Regions from separate parts of the Enterobacter sp. SA197 genome, predicted to be linked through region 3. Evidence: predicted binding sites of a transcription regulator. Region 3 holds the regulator's gene; each other region holds the start of a gene.
The links. The regulator PurR, encoded in region 3, represses purine synthesis genes. The targets are predictions, from matches to a motif close to CANGCAAACGTTTGCNTG.

Region 1 (7,750 bases), 1.0 Mb from region 3:
ATTCAAAGTGAGCCGTACCGCCACGAATTACCGTACCCAGCGCAATCACCGCGTCATATTTACCGGTCTTAGCCAGTGCGCCTGCCGCCAGCGGCAGCTCATAAGCACCTGGAACCCAAACAACGGTAATATTGTCATCGTTAACCTGGCCGATACGTTTCAGGGCGTCAATCGCACCTTCCAGCAGGCTGTCATTGATAAAGTTGTTGAAACGCGCGATGGTGATGGCGACGCGAGCGTCCGGGGTAGCAACGTTAGCTTCAATAATGTTCATACTCTTCCTTTACAGGTTCAGTTCAGACCCCGCAGGGGGGCGGATTTTATCATAATATTTGACGCGCTGCTTCCCTTTTACAGGCGCCGCTACGCGTGCGTGAGATGCAGGCAGAGATCGGGGCCGACCTGACGAATCTCATTGAATTTGAAAGCGGGGGCATCGGCAAGTGCCTGAAGACCCGGCAGAGCGCAAAGCCCTCTGGCATCCGTGCCCAGCAGTTTTGGCGCAAGATAAACAATAAGTTCATCCACCAGACCCGCCTGTAACAGCGCGCCGGCCAGATGAGCTCCCGCCTCGACCCAGATACTGTTTATTTGCTGTTTGCCGAGCAGCATCATCAACGAAACCAGATCGACATGGCCGTTATAGTCCGGCACCGGGAGGTCGCGAACTGAGGCTGGCCATGAACGGCTGTCAGGCGTCGTGCGTGCAAACCAGGTCTCACCCGCTTCATGCACCAGCGCGTGCTCAGGGGTCACGCGGTTTTTGCTGTCCACCACGACGCGCAGCGGCTGGCGCAGGTTTTCCAGCGGATAATGCGCCTGAATGTCGGCACCGAGCTCATCCCAACGTACCGTCAGTTTTGGGTTATCTGCCAGCACCGTTTCGCTGCTGGTGAGGATCGCATGGCTCTGCGCACGAAGACGCTGCACATCCCGGCGCGCCTGTGGCGAGGTTATCCACTGACTTTCGCCACTGGCCATCGCGGTTCGGCCGTCCAGTGAGGCACCCAGCTTAAGCTGTACGTAGGGAAACCCCGTGCGCATACGTTTAAGAAAACCTTTATTCAGGGCTTCCGCTTCTGGCAGCATCAGGCTATGGCTCACTTCTATGCCTGCCTGCTGCAGGCGATAGAGGCCGCGCCCCTGCACCTGCGGGTTAGGATCCTGCATCGCAGCCACGACACGCGTTACCCCGGCGCCGATCAGCGCCTCACAGCACGGTGGGGTGCGTCCATGATGGCTGCATGGCTCCAGAGTGACATACGCAGTAGCCCCTTTTGCATTGCCACCCGCCATGCGCAGCGCATGTACTTCGGCGTGGGGCTCTCCGGCACGATAGTGGAAACCTTCGCCAACCACTTCGCCGTCTTTAACGATAACGCACCCGACATTTGGATTCGGATGCGTGGTAAAACGACCGCGTTGCGCCAGCTTCAGCGCACGTGCCATGTAGATGTCGTCCTGCATGATCAGTCCTGTAGGCGAGCGATCTCTTCGCCAAATTCGCGGATGTCTTCAAAGCTGCGGTATACCGAAGCAAAACGGATATAAGCGACCTTATCGAGTTTTTTAAGCTGTTCCATCACCAGATTACCAATCATTTTACTGGCAATCTCACGTTCGCCGGTCGCCCGTAATTGTGACTTGATATGATTCAATGCCATTTCAACGTCATCCGCGCTCACCGGACGCTTTTCGAGCGCTTTTAATATGCCCCCGCGCAATTTGTCCTCATTGAAGGGTTCACGCACGTCATTGCTTTTGACGACACGCGGCATCACCAGTTCAGCAACTTCAAAGGTTGTGAAACGTTCGTTGCATACCAGACACTGACGACGGCGGCGAACAGAGGAGCCCTCCCCCACAAGGCGAGAATCGATTACTTTGGTATCCACGGCGAAACAGAATGGGCAATGCATACGACGTCCTGACGTGTGAGTTAATTAAAATCTATTTTACCCTGAACTGGCGTGACAACAAAGACGGACCGATTTTGAGACAATGGATAGATGGCAACGCAGTGGTTGCTGGCTACCATTAAGAATATCTTCATTTTCAAGGAAACAGACACAATGACAAGACGTTACCTAAGATCCCTGTTGCTGGGAAGCGTTTTTGCCCTCAGCGCCTGCGCACAGCAAAGTGAAGTGCGACAACTGCATCAGAGCGTGAGCACGCTGAATAAAGAGATGAGCAAGCTGAATCAGGAGACCGTGAAGATAACGCAGCAAAATGCCCTCAATGCGAAATCCAGCAGCGGCGTGTACCTGCTGCCCGGGGCTAATACTCCCGCCAGGCTGAACAGCCAGGTAGGAATGCTACGTATGTCACTGAAAAATATTGCTCCTGATGCAGATGGCACACGCGTCACGCTGCGTATTCAGGGTGAGTCAAACGACCCTTTACCGGCCTTCAACGGCACCGTGGAATGGGGTCAGATTCAGGGCACCACTGAACATTATCAGGAGGTGAACGTCCGTAACCAGTTGATGAGCGCCCCTGCCAGTACCCTCGCCCCAAGCGACGTTGAGGTTACACTCCAGCTTGATGGCCTTACCCCTGAACAACTGGGCTTTGTTCGCATTCACGATATTCAGCCCGCCACGCCTGAGTAATTTTGGGGCGCTGTCGCCCTTTTTCATACGTTGTCATCTCTTTTACGCCGTCTGGGTGATATCAGGCGGCTTTCATTTATTGGCAACACTGAGGTTCATCATTATAATCCCCGCTGTTTATTGGACGCAAACGTGAACGCAATCGATTACGTATGTGTCAGTTATGTGAAACAACACATATTTTTGTGAACAAGGATACTTATAATAGCCTCGCAGAAATATGAAACATTTAGAAACGCAATGCGTGCATTCTTTCATTCCCGTAAGGGATCTTTTATTAGTGGCATAATTATGAAAAATACATTACTTGCAGCTGGCGCTGCGCTGGCGATCTCGACGTCTTTTACCGTGAACGCGGCAGAAACCGACAAACCTGAATATGTCTCAGACTGGTGGCATCAGAGCGTTAACGTTGTCGGCAGCTATCACACCCGCTTCGGACCGCAGATCCACAACGATACCTACCTGGAATATGAAGCCTTTGCCAAGAAAGAGTGGTTTGATTTCTATGGCTACCTGGACGCCCCGGTGTTTTTCGGCGGTAACACTGATGCAAGAGGTATCTGGAACCACGGCTCTCCGCTGTTCATGGAAATTGAGCCGCGCTTCTCTATTGATAAGCTGACCGGTACCGATCTGAGCTTCGGCCCGTTCAAAGAGTGGTATTTTGCCAACAACTATATCTACGATATGGGTCGTAACGAATCCGGTCGTCAGAGCACCTGGTACATGGGTCTGGGTACCGACATCGACACTGGCCTGCCGATGAGCCTTTCCCTGAACGTCTACGCGAAATACCAGTGGCAGAACTACAAAGCGGCGAACGAAAACGAGTGGGACGGCTACCGTTTCAAAGTGAAATACTTCGTTCCGATCACCTCCCTGTGGGGCGGTCAGTTAAGCTACATCGGTTTTACTAACTTCGACTGGGGTTCTGAGCTGGGCGATAAAGATTTCCACGATCTGAACAACAAACGTGCCCGTACCAATGATTCTATTGCCTCCAGCCACATCCTCTCTCTGGGCTACGATCACTGGCATTACTCCGTAGTGGCTCGTTACTGGCACAACGGCGGTCAGTGGAACGACGATGCAAGTCTGAACTTCGGTAACGGCGATTTCAGCGTACGCTCTACCGGTTGGGGTGGCTACCTGGTGGTCGGTTACAACTTCTAAGACAGATCATCATCACGCCCTGGCGATCCAGGATGGCAATAAAAAAGCACCGCACGAGGCTCTCGTCGGTGCTTTTTTTTGATGCCTCAGGTTATGTCACACTCCTGAGGCTGATGTAAGGCCGGTAGCGGGATTATTTTTTCTTGTTAAGCATCGCTTTCAGATCTGCAAAAGGGTTATAAGTCGCTTCGCCGACATCCTTCTGCGCATCCTCTCCTGCAATCACTGTCGAACCATACTGGTCTGCCTCGGTATATTTAGCATGTTCATGATCGTGACAGAACAGGCACAATAACTCCCAGTTGCTGCCATCTTCAGGGTTATTGGTATGGTCGTGATCCATATGGTGAACCGTGAGTTCACGAAGATTCGAATAGACGAATTCACGTGAGCAGCGACCGCATACCCACGGAAAGAGTTTGAGTGCTTTTTCGCGATAACCGCTTTCCAGCCGCGTATAGTTTTTAGGGATAATAGCCATCAGTAAGTCGATACCCAGGTAAGTGGTGAATTAACGTTAGTTTCGCGCGCTCTGGCTGCTTTATCAATGATTACCACTGCGCTGTTGCCCCATTTAATCCCCGCGCTTCTGGCGGCGGATAAAATCTTCAAATGAACGATCCGGCCTTTCCTTGAACACGTTGCCGGTGATCGCGACCGCCTGACAGCGATCCAGTCGAAAACAGCGGTAATCGCCACGCAGCTCGCACCAGGCGACCAGTACCCAGACCTCGCCCCAGAAGGAAAGCCCCAGCGGATGAATGGCCCGCTGAGAAGCTTCACCTTTTTCATTTTCATAACGTATGTAGACAACGTCATGCTGACGCATCGCTTGATGCAGCACATCAAACCAACGCCGGACCTGCGAATATTTACCCATGTTCGGCGTGATAATCCGGTTACTTTCCGCCAGAATGCGCCTGTCGGTGGGCAACACGCCGAGCAACTTCTCCTGCGCCGAGCCCGCAGCCTGCGCCAGTACATCGCCGCTCCAGGTTTGTAACATCCCAATGGCAGCAATCAGGGCTTCCACCTCCAGCCCGGTAAACATCAGCGGGGGAAGATCGAAGCCGGGCAGCAAACGATAACCACTCCCGGCTTCTCCCTGAATCGGTACACCCGAGAGGGATAAATCACGGATATCCCGATAAACCGTCCGCTCTGAGACCTCCAGTCGCTCTGCGAGCATTGCCGCCGTCACGCGACGACGGGTGCGAAGAATTTGCACTATCTGGAACAGGCGATCGGCACGGCGGCTCATGGTAAATTTTCCGTTACGGTGTGTTGTTTGTATCAGGCTGGTTGATGCAACCCAACCCGGTTGCCTTCACTGTCAATGATAAGCGCAATGGTGCCAATACCCTCCGGCAAAATCTCCGGGCCGAAGCAGCAGGTTCCACCTTTCTCCGACACTTTCTTCAGAGAGGCCGTTATGTCAGGTGTGAAAAGATAAACCACCGTGCCACTGGTCGAAGGCTGAAACATCGGCGACTTAACCAACGCCCCGCCGATGGATGGCGCGTTATACTCAAAGACCGCCATCGATATTCCTGCGACATGCTCCTGACGGAACGTTGCCCCCACGCAGTATTCGTAAAAGTGAGTCGCTCTTTCAAGGTCCGCTGCCGGGATTTCAAACCAGTTGATAATGTTGTTCATTGTGGTGCCCTCTTTGTGTTTTCGACAAAGAGAGTCTGCCACCCCCCTCCTGACAGCATACTGTCAGGAGCGATCGCCAGGCGAAAAAAAAACCGTGGCCTGCAAGCCACGGTTTTCAGTTCTAAAAGGTGATTAAGGCAGAATGGACGGCTGATCCGCCCCTTCTTTCTCCACTTTTTGCTGGATCAGGTGTTCACGCTTCATACCCAGCTTCAGTGCCAGCGCGGACGCTACGTAAATGGACGAGGCAGTACCGATGGAAACACCAATCAGCATGGTCAGTGAGAAGCCAGCCAGAATCGGGCCACCAAACAGATACAGCATCAGGATAACCACTAACGTCGTACCAGAGGTGATCAATGTACGATGCAGCGTCTGGGTCAGGGACACGTTAAAAATCTCATAAGGCGTGCCGCGACGGATCTTGCGGAAGTTCTCACGAATACGGTCCGAGACCACGATACTGTCGTTAAGCGAATAGCCGATAACGGACATCAGTGACGCGACGATGGTCAGGTCAATTTCGATGTGGAACAGCGACAGCACCCCCATCGTAATCACCACGTCGTGCGCAAGGGCAATAACTACACCAGCAGCCAGTCGCCACTCAAAGCGGAAGCCAACGTAAACCAGGATGGAGATCAGCGCCACAATCAACGCCATCGCCCCGGTTTGCGCCAAATCAGCCCCTACACTCGGCCCGACGAACTCAATACGTTTTACCGATGCGTTCTGGCTGGTGGCGTCATTGATGACGCGAAGCACCTTGCTTCCCAGCTCCTGCCCACCGGTTTCACCCTGAGCAGGGGGCATACGCACCATGATATCGCGGCTGCTGCCGAAGTTTTGCAGCAGTGGATCTTCAAAACCCGCTTTCTGCAACGCTTCGCGCATCATGTCCATGTCCGCTGGTTTTTCCAGCGTAATTTCGATGACCGTACCGCCGGTGAAATCAAGCCCCCAGTTAAAACCGCGCACGCCCATAATGGCGATAGAGACGATTAACAGCAGACCTGAGATACCGAAAGCCCAGTAATCCCAGCGCATAAAGTCCCAGACTTTACGGCCGTAGTTCAATTGTTCAACAGTGTATTCCTGTGCCACAACGCACTCCTCAGATAGACAGCTTTTTAACGCGCTTGCCGCCGTACAGCAGGTTCACGATGGCACGGGTGCCGACGATAGCGGTAAACATTGAGGTCGCCACACCGATACCGGTTGTAATGGCAAACCCTTTAATGGCACCGGTACCGACCGCATACAGGATCAGAACCTTGATAAGCGTCGTGATGTTGGCATCAAAAATGGAACTGAACGCCCCTCGGTAACCTTCGTCGATCGCCTGCTGCACCGTACGTCCGTTACTCAACTCTTCTTTGATACGTTCGTTGATCAGTACGTTGGCGTCGACCGCAACCGCAAGGGTTAACACGATACCCGCAATACCCGGCATAGTGAGCGTTGCACCTGGAAGCAGTGACATAATGCCGACAATCAGTACCAGGTTGGCAATCAGCGCCGAGGTCGCAATCAGGCCGAACTTCTTATAGAAGAAGATCATAAAGATGATTGAAACAACGAGACCCGCCAGACAGGCTTCCAGACCCTGCGTGATGTTTTGCATCCCAAGGGTTGGACCAATAGTGCGCTCTTCAACAATCTGAATCGGCGCAATCAGCGCACCGGCACGCAGCAGCAGAGAGAGCTGACGCGCTTCGTTCGGGTTATTGATACCGGTAATACGGAAGCTGTTACCCAGGCGAGACTGGATATTGGCGATGTTAATCACCTCTTCCTCTTTTACCAGCACCGAACGGCCGTTGGCATCTTTCTTACCGCTGTCTTTGTACTCCACAAACAGGGTGGCCATCGGTTTACCGATATTGTCCTTGGTGAAGTTAGACATGATGTTACCACCCGCACTGTCGAGCGAGATGTTAACCTGCGGTTGGTTGTACTCATCCTGGCTGGAGGTGGAATCGGTAATATGATCGCCGGTCAAAATGACACGCTTGTACAGCACAACCGGCTGACCTTCACGCATCTGTTTGACTTCAGAATCACCCGGTACACGACCCGAAGCGGCGGCAGACTGATCAACGTTGCTGTTGACCAGACGGAATTCCAGCGTTGCGGTGGCGCCCAGAATCTCTTTCGCACGCGCGGTGTCCTGAATACCCGGCAGTTCGACCACAATACGGTCAGCACCCTGGCGCTGTACCAGCGGTTCAGCCACGCCCAGTTGGTTTACACGGTTACGCAGGATGTTGATGTTCTGCTGCACAGCATACTCACGGGCT
Region 2 (7,750 bases), 1.9 Mb from region 3:
GGTATGGGAAACGCTAACGGTCAAAGACGCGAAAGTGAACTTTGATAATCAGCTTGAGAAACTGGAAGAGGCAATTCCCTCTGCTGACGACTACGATATGTACGGTGTCTATCCGGCGATCGATGCGTGCGTGGCGTTGAGCGATCTGATTCATGCGCTGTTAAGCGGCGAAGCGCTGGAATACGCCATCGAGGTCAGCAAGACCTCGATCACCACCGTGGCAATGCTTGAAATGACGCAGGCGGGTCGTGAAATGACCGACGAGGAGTTGAAAGAGAACCCCGCAGTGGAGCAGGAATGGGACATCCAGTGGGAAATCTTCCGCCTTCTGGCGGCGTGCGAAGAACGCGATATTGAGCTGATTAAAGGCCTGCGGGCAGACCTGCGTGAGGCTGGCGAGAGTAATATCGGTATAAATTTGCAGCAATGAGACAACAAAACGTGATTTAACGCCTGTTTTGTCGTTCTGGGAGGCTTCCCTTCTGACCCCCGTCTGGTCTACATTTGGGGGGCGAAAAAAAGTGGCTATCGGTGCGTGTATGCAGGAGGGTGCTTTTGAGGCATTTCCGTCGCACTCGATGCTTAGCAAGCGATAAACACATTGAAAGGATAACTTATGAACAAGACTCAATTAATTGATGTAATTGCAGACAAAGCTGACCTGTCTAAAGTACAGGCTAAAGCTGCTCTGGAATCCACCCTGGCTGCGATTACTGAGTCTCTGAAAGAAGGCGATGCTGTACAACTGGTTGGTTTCGGTACCTTCAAAGTGAACCACCGCGCTGAGCGTACTGGCCGCAACCCGCAGACCGGTAAAGAAATCAAAATCGCCGCAGCTAACGTGCCGGCATTTGTTTCTGGTAAAGCACTGAAAGATTCTGTTAAGTAAGACAGCATGGCAGTGAACAGTTTTATCGAAGGGGCTTTGCGGCCCCTTTTGTCATTCTGGCGTCGGTCGTTGCCGCTGGCTGGCATACTGTTACTGACTGCCTGTAGTCACAACGACGCGCTACCGCCTTTTACCGCCAGTGGTTACGCCGGGGACCAGGGGGCGATGCGCTTATGGCGTAAAGATTCTGGCAACGAGACACATATTCTCGCGGCTTTCAGCCCCTGGCATCGTGGCAACACCTCCCTGAGTGAGTATCGCTGGCAGGATGATGCACTCAGCCTGATTGAGCTCAACATCTACGGTAAACAGCCCGAACACATCCGTATACGCTTCGACGACCACGGCGAACTCAGCTTCATGCAGCGTGAAATCAACGGGCAGAAGCAGCAAATTTCCAGCGATCAGGTCGCGCTCTATCGCTATCGTGCCGATCAGATTCGCCAGACCAGCGATGCATTGCGACAGGGAAGGGTAGAACTGCATCAGGGCCGCTGGCATACCAACGGTGCGGTGACCACCTGTGAGGGCCAGACGATAAAGCCTGATCTGGATGCATTAGCGCTTAGCCACATTCAGCGTCGACAGGATCACTCGTCGGTAGAGGTGAGCATCGCCTGGCTTGAAGGACCTGAAGGGGCGCAGTTGTTGCTGGTGGCAAATGAAGATTTCTGCACCTGGCAGCCAACGGAGAAGCGCTTCTGAGGTCATTGCGACCAGCAGCTTTCATGCCGACCCTCTCCCTGAGGAGAGGGTGGATTAGAGAAATTACTTCCCTTGCTCGCGTGCAATAGCACGATAACCAATATCCTTGCGGCTGAAGCTGCCATTCCAGTGAATATCGGCCATCAGTGCATTAGCGCGCTGTTGAGCTTCGGCAACGGTCTCGCCAAGCGCCGTAACGCAAAGTACACGGCCTCCGCTTGTCAGCACCTGATCCTCAGCCGACAGTGTCGTACCGGCATGGAACACTTTACCTGCAGGCGTCGATTCCAGCGGCAGGCCGTGGATAACGTCACCCGTGTTGTATTCACCCGGATAGCCGCCTGCCGCCATCACTACACCCAGGGCAGCGCGTGAGTCCCACTCAGACGTCTTCTCATCCAGATTGCCTTTGCAGGCGGCAAGACAGAGGTCTACCAGATCTGACTGCATACGCATCATGATCGGCTGCGTTTCAGGATCGCCAAAACGGCAGTTGAATTCGATAACCTTAGGGTTACCTGCTTTATCGATCATCAGCCCGGCATACAGGAAACCGGTGTAGGTATTTCCCTCTGCCGCCATGCCTTTTACGGTTGGCCAGATCACGCGTTCCATGGTGCGCTGGTGAACGACATCCGTCACGACCGGAGCCGGGGAGTAAGCCCCCATACCGCCGGTGTTCGGGCCAGTATCACCGTCGCCCACACGCTTGTGGTCCTGGCTGGTGGCCATCGGCAGCACATGCTCACCGTCGACCATCACAATAAAGCTGGCTTCTTCGCCATCCAGAAACTCTTCGATAACGATACGGTGACCCGCGTCACCAAAGGCGTTGCCAGCCAGCATGTCGTTCACGGCGGCTTCCGCTTCTTCAAGGGTCATTGCTACGATAACGCCTTTACCGGCCGCCAGACCGTCCGCCTTAATCACAATCGGTGCACCTTTCTCACGCAGGTACGCCAGCGCAGGCTCTACTTCAGTGAAGTTCTGATATTCCGCTGTCGGAATCTTGTGGCGTGCCAGGAAGTCCTTGGTGAAGGCTTTGGAGCCTTCCAACTGGGCGGCACCCTGCGTGGGGCCAAAAATTTGCAAGCCCGCTGCACGGAAAGCATCCACCACACCAATAACCAGCGGTGCTTCCGGGCCCACAATCGTCAGGTCAATTTTTTCACTTTGAGCAAAATTCAACAGGGCCGGAATATCCGTCGCACCAATAGCAACGTTCTGCAACGTCGGCTCCAGAGCAGTGCCGGCATTACCCGGTGCCACGAATACGGTATTAACGAGCGGCGATTGTGCCGCTTTCCATGCAAGGGCGTGTTCGCGCCCACCGTTACCAATCACTAATACTTTCATTGTCTGCTCCGTGGATTAATGGCGGAAGTGACGCATGTCGGTGAAGATCATTGCGATACCGTGTTCGTCGGCGGCGGCAATCACTTCTTCATCACGGATAGACCCGCCAGGCTGGATGACACAGGTGATGCCCACCGCCGCCGCCGCGTCAATGCCGTCACGGAACGGGAAGAACGCGTCGGAAGCCATTGCTGAGCCTTTTACTTCAAGCCCTTCGTCGCCGGCTTTAATCCCTGCGATTTTCGCGGAGTAAACGCGGCTCATCTGCCCTGCGCCTATGCCGATAGTCATGTTCTCTTTGGCGTACACAATGGCGTTGGATTTCACGAACTTCGCCACCTTCCAGCAGAACAGCGCATCGCGCAGCTCTTGTTCGGTCGGCTGGCGTTTACTGACCACGCGCAGTTCACCTTCGGTTACCATTCCAAGATCGCGGTCCTGAACCAGCAGGCCACCGTTAACGCGTTTGAAATCCAGACCCGGCACACGTGCAGACCATTCACCGCAGGTCAGGACGCGAACGTTCTGTTTAGCAGCAGTGATTTTCAGCGCTTCCTCTGTCGCAGAAGGGGCGATGATCACCTCTACAAACTGACGAGAGATAATGGCCTGTGCGGTATCCGCATCCAGCTCGCGGTTAAAAGCGATGATGCCGCCGAATGCCGAGGTGGGGTCGGTTTTGTACGCGCGATCGTAGGCATCCAGAATAGAGTTGCTTACCGCCACGCCGCACGGGTTCGCGTGCTTGACGATAACGCAGGCCGGCTCGCTGAACTCTTTCACACATTCCAGCGCCGCATCAGTATCCGCGATGTTGTTATAGGAGAGGGCTTTACCCTGCAGCTGCCGGGCTGTGGCTACCGAGGCTTCTTTCACCTCTTCTTCTATATAGAAGGCTGCCTGCTGGTGGCTGTTCTCGCCATAACGCATATCCTGCTTCTTAATGAAGTTCAGGTTCAGGGTACGCGGGAAGCGACCGGCGGCTTCTTTACTATCGCCGTGGTAAGCCGGCACCAGACTACCGAAGTAGTTGGCAATCATGCTGTCGTAGGCCGCAGTGTGTTCGAATGCTTTGATGGCGAGGTCGAAGCGGGTTTCCAGCGTCAAAGAGGCGTCGTTGGCATCCATCTCTTCAATAATGGCGTTGTAGTCGCTGCTCTTTACTACAATGGCGACATCTTTATGGTTCTTGGCCGCAGAGCGCACCATGGTCGGGCCGCCAATATCGATGTTTTCTACCGCATCTTCCAGCGAGCAGCCTTCGCGAGCAACGGTCTGTGCAAACGGATAGAGGTTAACGACAACCATATCAATGGGAGAGATGCTGTGTTCAGCCATGATGGCATCATCCTGGCCACGACGGCCGAGGATCCCGCCGTGTACTTTCGGATGCAGGGTCTTCACGCGTCCATCCATCATTTCCGGGAAACCGGTGTAATCGGAAACTTCGGTCACGGGTAAGCCTTTATCTGCCAGTAGGCGGGCAGTACCGCCTGTAGAAAGCAGTTCCACACCACGTGCGGAAAGCGCCTGAGCGAATTCAACGATGCCTGCTTTGTCAGAAACACTGAGCAGAGCGCGGCGGACTGGACGACGTTGTTGCATGGTAAATCCCCTGGATTTGACGATAACAGAGAGCGTTAGCTGAATTTTCATTTAAAAACTCAGCTAACGCCCCTTACGGGGCTGCTTTTTTGCGCGGGCATTGTAACGAAAACGTTTGCGCAACGCTCGCGAATTTTTATCTTTCGACCAGGAACGCATAATTTTGCCCTTCCTTTATAGGTTGGCGAGGCTAATTTCAGCAAGGTGCCGGAAAGGTTTGTGGATAACTCTGTGCGTAAAAGGGTATAAGGCGGGGTTTTGCTGGGGAATGCAGCAGTCAGTCATTTTTCTGCAATTTTTCTATTGCGGCTTCAGGAGAACTCCCTATAATGCGCCTCCATCGACACGGCAGATGTGAATCACTTCACACTAAACAGCCGGTTCGGTTGAAGAGAAAAATCCTGAAAATCAGGGTTGACTCTGAAAGAGGAAAGCGTAATATACGCCACCTCGCAACGGTGAGCGAAAGCCGCGTTGCACTGCTCTTTAACAATTTATCAGACAATCTGTGTGGGCACTCAAAGTGACATGGATTCTTGATGTCCTCGGACAAAAAATGAATACCAAGTCTCAAAGAGTGAACACGTAATTCATTACGAAGTTTAATTCTACGAGCATCAAACTTAAATTGAAGAGTTTGATCATGGCTCAGATTGAACGCTGGCGGCAGGCCTAACACATGCAAGTCGAACGGTAGCACAGAGAGCTTGCTCTCGGGTGACGAGTGGCGGACGGGTGAGTAATGTCTGGGAAACTGCCTGATGGAGGGGGATAACTACTGGAAACGGTAGCTAATACCGCATAATGTCGCAAGACCAAAGAGGGGGACCTTCGGGCCTCTTGCCATCAGATGTGCCCAGATGGGATTAGCTAGTAGGTGGGGTAATGGCTCACCTAGGCGACGATCCCTAGCTGGTCTGAGAGGATGACCAGCCACACTGGAACTGAGACACGGTCCAGACTCCTACGGGAGGCAGCAGTGGGGAATATTGCACAATGGGCGCAAGCCTGATGCAGCCATGCCGCGTGTATGAAGAAGGCCTTCGGGTTGTAAAGTACTTTCAGCGGGGAGGAAGGCGATACGGTTAATAACCGTGTCGATTGACGTTACCCGCAGAAGAAGCACCGGCTAACTCCGTGCCAGCAGCCGCGGTAATACGGAGGGTGCAAGCGTTAATCGGAATTACTGGGCGTAAAGCGCACGCAGGCGGTCTGTCAAGTCGGATGTGAAATCCCCGGGCTCAACCTGGGAACTGCATTCGAAACTGGCAGGCTTGAGTCTTGTAGAGGGGGGTAGAATTCCAGGTGTAGCGGTGAAATGCGTAGAGATCTGGAGGAATACCGGTGGCGAAGGCGGCCCCCTGGACAAAGACTGACGCTCAGGTGCGAAAGCGTGGGGAGCAAACAGGATTAGATACCCTGGTAGTCCACGCTGTAAACGATGTCGACTTGGAGGTTGTGCCCTTGAGGCGTGGCTTCCGGAGCTAACGCGTTAAGTCGACCGCCTGGGGAGTACGGCCGCAAGGTTAAAACTCAAATGAATTGACGGGGGCCCGCACAAGCGGTGGAGCATGTGGTTTAATTCGATGCAACGCGAAGAACCTTACCTACTCTTGACATCCAGAGAACTTGGCAGAGATGCCTTGGTGCCTTCGGGAACTCTGAGACAGGTGCTGCATGGCTGTCGTCAGCTCGTGTTGTGAAATGTTGGGTTAAGTCCCGCAACGAGCGCAACCCTTATCCTTTGTTGCCAGCGATTCGGTCGGGAACTCAAAGGAGACTGCCAGTGATAAACTGGAGGAAGGTGGGGATGACGTCAAGTCATCATGGCCCTTACGAGTAGGGCTACACACGTGCTACAATGGCATATACAAAGAGAAGCGACCTCGCGAGAGCAAGCGGACCTCATAAAGTATGTCGTAGTCCGGATCGGAGTCTGCAACTCGACTCCGTGAAGTCGGAATCGCTAGTAATCGTGGATCAGAATGCCACGGTGAATACGTTCCCGGGCCTTGTACACACCGCCCGTCACACCATGGGAGTGGGTTGCAAAAGAAGTAGGTAGCTTAACCTTCGGGAGGGCGCTTACCACTTTGTGATTCATGACTGGGGTGAAGTCGTAACAAGGTAACCGTAGGGGAACCTGCGGTTGGATCACCTCCTTACCTTAAAGAACCTGCCTTTGCAGTGCTCACACAGATTGTCTGATGAAAAGTAAATAGCAAGGCGTCTTGCGATTGAGACTTTGTGTCCCCTTCGTCTAGAGGCCCAGGACACCGCCCTTTCACGGCGGTAACAGGGGTTCGAATCCCCTAGGGGACGCCACTTGCTGGTATGTGAGTGAAAGTCACCTGCTGATATATCTCAAAACTCATCTTCGGGTGACGTTTGAGATATTTGCTCTTTAAAAATCTGGATCAAGCTGAAAATTGAAACAACACCCTGTTTCTTTTCTCCGTAATAAGAAAAGAAAAACAGGCGTGTTTGAGTCTCTCAAATTTTCACGACACTGAAGTGTTTTACGAAACAGCTTCGGGTTGTGAGGTTAAGCGACCAAGCGTACACGGTGGATGCCCTGGCAGTCAGAGGCGATGAAGGGCGTGCTAATCTGCGATAAGCGCCGGCGAGGTGATATGAACCCTTGACCCGGCGATACCCGAATGGGGAAACCCAGTGTGACTCGTCACACTATCATGTCATGAATACATAGTGGCATGAGGCGAACCGGGGGAACTGAAACATCTAAGTACCCCGAGGAAAAGAAATCAACCGAGATTCCCCCAGTAGCGGCGAGCGAACGGGGAAGAGCCCAGAGTCTGAATCAGCAAATGTGTTAGTGGAAGCGTCTGGAAAGTCGCACGGTACAGGGTGAAAGTCCCGTACACGAAAATGCATCTGTTGTGAACTCGAAGAGTAGGGCGGGACACGTGGTATCCTGTCTGAATATGGGGGGACCATCCTCCAAGGCTAAATACTCCTGACTGACCGATAGTGAACCAGTACCGTGAGGGAAAGGCGAAAAGAACCCCGGCGAGGGGAGTGAAAAAGAACCTGAAACCGTGTACGTACAAGCAGTGGGAGCACCTTCGTGGTGTGACTGCGTACCTTTTGTATAATGGGTCAGCGACTTATATTCTGTAGCAAGGTTAACCGTATAGGGGAGCCGCAGGGAAACCGAGTCTTAACTGGGCGTTA
Region 3 (7,750 bases):
CTTAACATACGAGAGCATACAAGCGAACATCACCCAGTACACTGCTGCCGTTGCCACACCGCACCCGACGCCCCCCAGTTCAGGCATGCCGAAGTGCCCATAGATAAATACATAATTAACAGGAATGTTAACCAGCAGGCCGAGAAAACCAATCACCATACCCGGTTTGGTTTTTGCGAGCCCTTCACACTGGTTACGGGCAACCTGGAAAAAGAGATAGCCTGGTGTACCCCAGAGCAACGCGCGAAGATAACCAACCGCTTTCTCCGCAAGCAGAGGATCGATGTTATGCATGGCGTGAATGATATGCCCGGCGTTCCATAGCACTATCATGATCAGCACCGACACCAGTCCGGCGAGCCAGAAACCCTGTCGCACCTGATGAGCGATACGCTCGCGTCGTCCGGAGCCGTTCAGTTGCGCAATCACCGGAGTGAGCGCCAGTAAAAGGCCATGACCAAAGAGAATTGCCGGAAGCCAGATGGAGGTCCCGATAGCGACGGCGGCCATATCGGTGGCGCTGTAGCCACCAGCCATTACGGTATCGACGAATCCCATCGCGGTTTGGGCGATTTGCGCAATCATCACCGGGATAGCCAGTGCTAATAACTGGCGCGCTTCTGTGAAGTACTTCTGCACTGCGAACACCTATATATTGTTGTTATTGGAGAGATAAAAAACGCCGCCTTAACTGGCAGCAAGAGGAGGAGCAGGGGAATTAGCCAGACTATTGTAGCGGGGATTGGCTAATTATCTAGTGAAAAAACAGTTGGCGAGGTGCCGGGACTGGCAACATGAATTTTCACCTGTTATTGTGCATCGAGCAACGGCTAAGGCCGTGAATATGAAATACAGGAGTGGTGGCATGTTTACTGGTATTGTACAGGGCACGGCAAAACTGGTGTCTGTCGATGATAAACCGAATTTTCGCACGCACGTTGTCGAATTACCTGAGCATATGCTGGAAGGAATTGAGACGGGGGCGTCAATTGCTAACAATGGCTGTTGCCTGACCGTGACGGATATTAATGGTAGCCATATTAGTTTCGATTTAATGAAAGAGACGCTACGTATTACTAACCTGGGCGAACTGGCGGTGGGTGACGTAGTGAATGTAGAGCGCGCCGCGAAATTCAGTGATGAAATCGGTGGACACCTGATGTCGGGTCATATTATGACGACCGCTGAAATCTCCAAAATTCTCACCTCAGAAAATAATCGTCAGATCTGGTTCAAAGTCCAGGATCCTACCTTGATGAAGTACATCCTTTATAAAGGGTTTATCGGTATTGACGGTATCAGCCTGACGGTGGGAGAGGTGACCGCAACACGGTTTTGTGTCTACCTGATCCCCGAGACGCTGCAACGCACTACCCTGGGGGCCAAGAAGTTAGGGCATCGGGTAAATATTGAGATCGACCCGCAGACGCAAGCGGTGGTGGATACGGTTGAACGTGTATTGGCTGCTAAAGAAGCGGCGGCGGTTCGGGCCATGACTACCGAAGAGTGAAAAAATAATAAACCCCGAAAATTCGGGGTTTATTTTTAATTACCGTGCTACGCGTAAGCCATTGGCGATGCCCCGACTAAAGACAACCTGCCAGAGCTGAATATCCCGCGCGCGAAATGCACCGGCGCAGGCATTAAGATAGTAACTAAACATACGTTTAAAGCGTTCAGAGTAGTTATCTGCTATTTCAGGCCAGCTATTCAGGAAGCGCTCATACCACGCCATCAGGGTCTTATCGTAATCCGCGCCAAAATTGTGCCAGTCTTCCATAATAAAATGTGACTCACTGGCCGTGGCAATTTGACGTACTGACGGCAGGCAGCCGTTGGGAAAAATATACCGGTCTATCCAGGGGTCAACACTAAGGTCGGTTTTTTTCGAGCCGATGGTATGCAGAAGAAATAAACCATCGGGCTTAAGATTACTGTCCACCACGGCAAAAAAGGTGGCGTAGTTTTTAGGGCCAACATGTTCAAACATGCCCACGGAGACGATGCGATCAAACTGTTCATTAAGATCACGATAATCCTGAAGGCGGATATCCACATCAAGTCCTGCACAGCGCGCCTGCGCCATTTTCTGCTGTTCTGCTGAAATGGTTACGCCCACCACGCTTACGCCGTACCGCTGTGCCATAAATTGCGCCAGTCCACCCCAGCCACAACCGATATCCAGTACACGCATGCCGGGCGCAAGCGCGAGTTTTTCACAAATCAGGGTCAGTTTGGCGATTTGCGCCTCCTCAAGAGAGGTGGCATCTTTCCAGTAGGCGCAAGAGTATTGCATCTGCGGGTCCAGCATGCGGGTAAAAAGATCGTTACCCAGATCGTAATGCTCTTTACCTACAATCCATGCCCGTTTTTTGGTTTGCAGATTAAATAATCTTGCCCCGGCAATACGTAACGTATCTTTCAGATGGTGCGGTAGTTGATTTTCAAGCCCGGCACGCAGTACTTTGGTGAAAAAAGTGTCCAGCCGGTCACACTCCCACCAGCCGTCCATATAACTTTCCCCAAGCCCAAGCGACCCCTCCTGTAACACACGTTTAAAAAAATCCGGATGCTTGACCTGGATATCTGATGCCGCTGAGCCGTTAACCTGAACACCAGCACGACTCAATAGCTCGCTTGCTATACGGAACCAGTTATCATCCCGTACGCCAATTTCTTCTATACACGATGAACTCATAACTTCTCCATCACCTGCAAGTGAATTCCGCCAGAAGCGTTGCCGCTTATGGGGTATGAGAAATATCACGGTTAAACCGTGAGGCTGAAATCCGACGTAGAACAGAGGAAGGGAGATAACCCTTGCCAGAAAGGCCATCCATGGTGAAACGGGAGCAATCCGGCTCCCGTTAACGCTTGCATAATTTTATTTTAGTACAGCCGAAAATGAGTATAGGCCTCAACATCGGCTGATTCAACCAAAAATCCTTAGCAAACTAATCACATAGTTTTCACATAGTCGCGGCAGTTATCAGGCCTGCGTTGAGGTTTTCAGACCGTCAGTATGATGACGTTGCGCCCCAGCCTGACGTTGCATGACAAACCCCAGCGCCGCCAGTAAAACCGTGGCTAACATCACGCTGGTGGTCGCCAGAAGCGGAAACGCAATAAGTGCCGACACCACCAGACTTGCAACAAAACACAATCCCAGCTGGAGCGTATTTTGCAGCGCGGCGGCGCGCCCCGTGGCGTGCGGGAAAGGGCGCAACGCCTGTGCCACAACGATGGGGTAAATCGCTCCGTTCGCGACGGCCATCAGACAGAAGGGGACCAACAACGCAGTAAGTGACGCTTCAGGGAACAAGCCAACAGCCCAGGTCGCCGTCACACTGAAGGCAAAGACCCAGAGCAACCACGGCAGCAGACGCGCGCCCGACCATTTTTGCAGCGCCCAGCGGCAACTGTATCCGCCAACCAGAAAGGCGATGGTTTGCGGGACATAGCTCAGGCCAATAATGGCAGGACCGTAACCCATTTCGTGAAGGATAAAAGGTGAACCTGTCAGCCATGCAAAAAAGCTGGCGGAGCAGGCCGCATAAATAAGCACATTGCCACGGTATGCTTTGTCACGCAGCAGTGTGACGAAGGTGACGGGACTGGCATCCACGGCTACCTTCTGCGTAACGGAACGCAGACGCAGCGCAGGCAGCATCAGCAAAACAGTAATGGCGAAGAGGGTAGCAAAAATTGCCTGCCAGGAAAAATGTGCAAGGATCCAGCTTCCTACCAGGGGGGCCAGGGCGGGAGATAACCCAACCAGGGGCATAATGGTCGCAAAAATGCGGTTAGTGCGCTGCGCCGGATAGTGGTCGGTCACCAGCGCTTGCCAGGTCACTGCAGCAGCACAGACGCCGATGGCCTGTATGAAACGCAGTGCCAGCAGCCAGCGGGCATCCTCAACCCAGATCATGCCCAGACAGCCAAAGGCAAAAATGGTAAGGCCACTGAGCAGAATGGGTTTGCGCCCGTAGCGATCGGATAACGGCCCCCAGACAAGCTGAGCCACGGCAAAGCCTGCAAGGAACAGGCTCAGCGTCGCGCTGACCACTGCTGCCGACGTGTTTAAATCTTGCTGAATATCAGCGAAAGCAGGGAGGTACATGTCTGTAGCAAGAAAGCCCAGTACGCTTAATCCCGCCAGCCAGACTAAAAATCCTTTTCCTGGTTGCATGGCACTATCTCTTTTTATGCAGGTAAACAGGGAAACAGAGTCTAGGGAGTGAAAGTCAGCTTGTGAAACGCTAATATTTGCGCACTGGTTTCAAATTTTTTGCAGGCAGACTATGTGGTCAGAATATTCACTTGAAGTCGTTGATGCGGTGGCACGTAATGGCAGTTTTAGTGGTGCAGCGCAGGAACTGCATCGGGTACCGTCGGCGGTGAGCTATACCGTACGTCAGCTGGAGGAATGGCTCGCCGTTGAGCTGTTTCAGCGTCGTCATCGGGATGTCGAATTAACCCCCGCTGGCGCGTTATTTCTCAAAGAAGGGCGTTCTGTTATCAAAAAAATGCAGATCACCCGACAACAGTGTCAGCAAATTGCCAACGGCTGGCGCGGGCAGCTGGCTATTGCGGTGGATAATATCGTTAAGCCGGAGCGGACCCGCCAGATGATAGTCGACTTCTACCGCCATTTTTGCGATGTTGAGCTGATCGTCTTTCAGGAGGTCTTTAATGGGGTCTGGGATGCCCTGGCAGACGGGAGGGTGGAACTGGCGATCGGCGCGACCCAGGCGATCCCGGTCGGAGGGCGTTACGCGTTTCGTGATATGGGCATGCTGAGCTGGAAGTGTGTGGTGGCAAGCCACCATCCCCTGGTGCAGATGGCCGCACCGCTGAGTGACGAGACATTGCGCAACTGGCCTTCCCTGGTGCGTGAAGACACGTCCCGTTCCCTGCCCAAGCGCATAACCTGGCTTCTGGACAACCAGAAACGGGTGGTGGCGCCGGACTGGGAGTCTTCTGCGGCGTGTCTTTCCGCCGGTCTGTGTGTTGGCATGGTGCCAGCGCATTTTGCGCGCCCGTGGCTCGATAAAGGAGAGTGGGTGGCGCTTACGCTCGAAAATCCATTCCCCGATGCTGCCTGCTGCCTGACCTGGCAGCAAAACGATGCCTCGCCGGCACTGGACTGGCTGCTGAATTACCTGGGAGACAGTGAAACGCTAAACCGGGAATGGCTGTGGGAGCAGGATTAACCGGCCCCCACGGAGGGGATTAACGGCGGTAGTCGCGGAACGGACCGTCAGCGACCGAACGACGTTCTATCAGACGCGGGTGAACTTCAATGGACTGAGAAACTTCGCGTTTATTCACAATACGATCGAGCAGCATATTGAATGCGGTCTCTCCGAGCGAATCCTTCGGCTGATGGATAGTGGTGAGCGAGGGGGTAAAATACCGTGAGTTACGCACATTATCATAACCGATCACCGAAATATCCTGCGGCACCCGCAGCCCCATTTCATCCGCCGCGCAGAGTGCCCCCATCGCCATAATGTCACCGCCGCAGAATACCGCCGTAGGGCGTGAAGACTGGGTGAGGATTTGCTGCATGGCGCGATAGCCCGATTCCGGTTCAAAATCACCCTGGACAATCCAGTGTTCCGGTACGCTGATGTGCGCTTCTTCCATTGCCTTCATGAAACCCGCCAGGCGGCCCGCGCCCGTATTGCGCTCAAGTGGCCCTGGGATGACGCCAATATCACGATGACCACGTTCAACCAGATAACGACCGGCCATGTAGCCGCCTTCGAACGCGTTATCGATAACGGTATCCGTGAAGTCGGCTTTTGCTTCACCCCAGTCCATCACCACCATTGGGATGTGACGATATTCGCCGAGCATCGTAAGCAGGGATTCCGGGTATTCAGAACACATGACCAGCAAACCGTCGACACGCTTTTGCGCCATCATCGACAGGTAAGCCCCTTGCTTTTCAAAGTTATTCCACGCATTGCCGAGGATAAGGGTATACCCTTTCTGGAAGCAATTTTTCTCAACGGCTTCAATAATCTCGGCAAAATAGGCCGCTTCACTGCTGGTCGCCAGCAGACCAATGGATTTGGTGTGATTCACTTTCAGGCTACGGGCGACGGCACTCGGCGAGTAGTGAAGCTCTTTAATTGCAGCCCACACGGCATTTCGTGTCTCTTCAGCCACGAAACGCGTCTTGTTAATTACATGTGATACGGTTGTGGTGGAAACGTTTGCTCGCTTCGCTACGTCTTTAATCGTTGCCATCAGATGTCACTCCATGCCATATCATAAGCTCCTGAAAATACATAAGGTAAACGTTTGCCTGCCTTCACCCTTTCGCCGCGCGAGGGGAAACTTACGCCGGGAAAAAGACACTGAACGTCAGGAGGGGAGTCAATGGCCGGTACGCTAATAAATTTAGCGTCGAATTTTGTCTTATCTTGAACAAAAGGGGAAGAGGTAAAACGTATATCAATCTAATTCCTGCAAGATTTTTACGTTTATTTATGCAAAAATGCGCTATCTCACTTTTTGTGGGGATTTAAAAAAGGAGAAAAATTGATGAGTACCGACCTGAAGTTTTCTTTAATGACTACCGTTGTTGTCCTTGCTCTGATTGTTGCAGGCGCAATGACTGCCGCTCTGAACTGATTTACCCCGAGGGAGCGCGAGCTCCCTCGCTGTTTCCCCTTCGATTATTCCCTCCCCAGCAATTCTCTTTTCGCGATTCATTGACTGCTGTTTTTTGTGATTAATGTCATACTTTTGCCTTCTGTGACGGTGTCGCCCGACGACACGGCATTTCCGGAGCGTATAAAACATGAAAATTAATTATCCACTGCTTGCCCTGGCGATTGGCGCTTTCGGCATCGGTACGACGGAATTCTCCCCGATGGGACTTCTGCCCGTCATTGCCCGTGGTGTCGATGTGTCGATTCCAGCGGCAGGGATGCTGATAAGCGCCTATGCAATAGGGGTAATGGTGGGGGCGCCGCTAATGACGCTGCTGCTTTCGCATCGCGCGCGTCGTAATGCGTTAATCTTTCTGATGGCAATCTTCACGCTGGGCAATGTGTTATCCGCCATTGCGCCCGATTACACCACGTTGATGCTCTCGCGAATTATTACCAGCCTCAACCACGGCGCCTTTTTCGGGCTTGGGTCGGTGGTGGCGGCGAGCGTGGTGGCAAAGGAGAAGCAGGCCAGCGCGGTTGCCACCATGTTTATGGGACTGACCATTGCCAATATTGGCGGTGTCCCTGCGGCCACCTGGCTTGGTGAAACCATTGGCTGGCGTATGTCATTCCTCGCCACGGCGGGACTTGGCATTGTTGCCATGGTCAGTTTGTATTTCTCTTTGCCAAAAGGCACTGCCGGTGAGCGACCTGACGTGCGCAAAGAGCTGGCGGTTCTGATGCGCCCGCAGGTGGTATCGGCACTGCTTACGACCGTGCTTGGTGCGGGAGCAATGTTCACCCTCTATACCTACATCTCCCCGGTGCTTCACAGTATTGCTGGCGCCGGGCCCGCCTTCATTACCGCGATGCTGGTGCTGATTGGTATTGGCTTTTCGCTGGGCAACTATCTCGGCGGCAGGCTGGCTGACCGGTCGGTAACCGGTACGCTGAAAGGCTTCCTGATGCTGCTTATCGCCATTATGGTTGCCATTCCGTGGCTGGCACGCAGCGAAGTTGGTGCCGCTATCAGTATGGTCGTGTGGGGAGCGGCGACCTTTGCGATTGTGCCGCCGCTGCAA

Region 1: the regulator PurR is predicted to act here: its motif matches at 2,751-2,768, upstream of M1D91_RS05095 (nucleoside-specific channel-forming protein Tsx).
Region 2: the regulator PurR is predicted to act here: its motif matches at 4,660-4,677, upstream of purH (bifunctional phosphoribosylaminoimidazolecarboxamide formyltransferase/IMP cyclohydrolase).

Annotation. Positions count from the first base shown of each region.
Region 1 covers NZ_CP096393.1:1,127,687-1,135,436, reverse strand. The annotation lists gene ribH (6,7-dimethyl-8-ribityllumazine synthase) at 1-274, opposite strand, end outside; gene ribD (bifunctional diaminohydroxyphosphoribosylaminopyrimidine deaminase/5-amino-6-(5-phosphoribosylamino)uracil reductase RibD) at 364-1,467, opposite strand; gene nrdR (transcriptional regulator NrdR) at 1,470-1,919, opposite strand; gene M1D91_RS05100 (SadB/YajI family lipoprotein) at 2,073-2,615, shown strand; gene M1D91_RS05095 (nucleoside-specific channel-forming protein Tsx) at 2,907-3,791, shown strand; gene yajD (HNH nuclease YajD) at 3,925-4,272, opposite strand; gene M1D91_RS05085 (helix-turn-helix transcriptional regulator) at 4,366-5,052, opposite strand; gene M1D91_RS05080 (VOC family protein) at 5,085-5,450, opposite strand; gene secF (protein translocase subunit SecF) at 5,583-6,554, opposite strand; gene secD (protein translocase subunit SecD) at 6,565-7,750, opposite strand, start outside.
Region 2 covers NZ_CP096393.1:289,117-296,866, forward strand. The annotation lists gene M1D91_RS01380 (YjaG family protein) at 1-430, shown strand, start outside; gene hupA (nucleoid-associated protein HU-alpha) at 617-889, shown strand; gene M1D91_RS01390 (DUF1481 domain-containing protein) at 902-1,594, shown strand; gene purD (phosphoribosylamine--glycine ligase) at 1,658-2,950, opposite strand; gene purH (bifunctional phosphoribosylaminoimidazolecarboxamide formyltransferase/IMP cyclohydrolase) at 2,966-4,555, opposite strand; rRNA gene M1D91_RS01405 (16S ribosomal RNA) at 5,181-6,720, shown strand; tRNA gene M1D91_RS01410 (tRNA-Glu) at 6,805-6,880, shown strand; rRNA gene M1D91_RS01415 (23S ribosomal RNA) at 7,099-7,750, shown strand, end outside.
Region 3 covers NZ_CP096393.1:2,148,525-2,156,274, forward strand. The annotation lists gene mdtK (MdtK family multidrug efflux MATE transporter) at 1-639, opposite strand, end outside; gene M1D91_RS09940 (riboflavin synthase subunit alpha) at 866-1,510, shown strand; gene cfa (cyclopropane fatty acyl phospholipid synthase) at 1,550-2,698, opposite strand; gene punC (purine nucleoside transporter PunC) at 2,990-4,189, opposite strand; gene punR (DNA-binding transcriptional activator PunR) at 4,302-5,213, shown strand; gene purR (HTH-type transcriptional repressor PurR) at 5,233-6,258, opposite strand; gene cydH (cytochrome bd-I oxidase subunit CydH) at 6,556-6,645, shown strand; gene M1D91_RS09970 (MFS transporter) at 6,815-7,750, shown strand, end outside.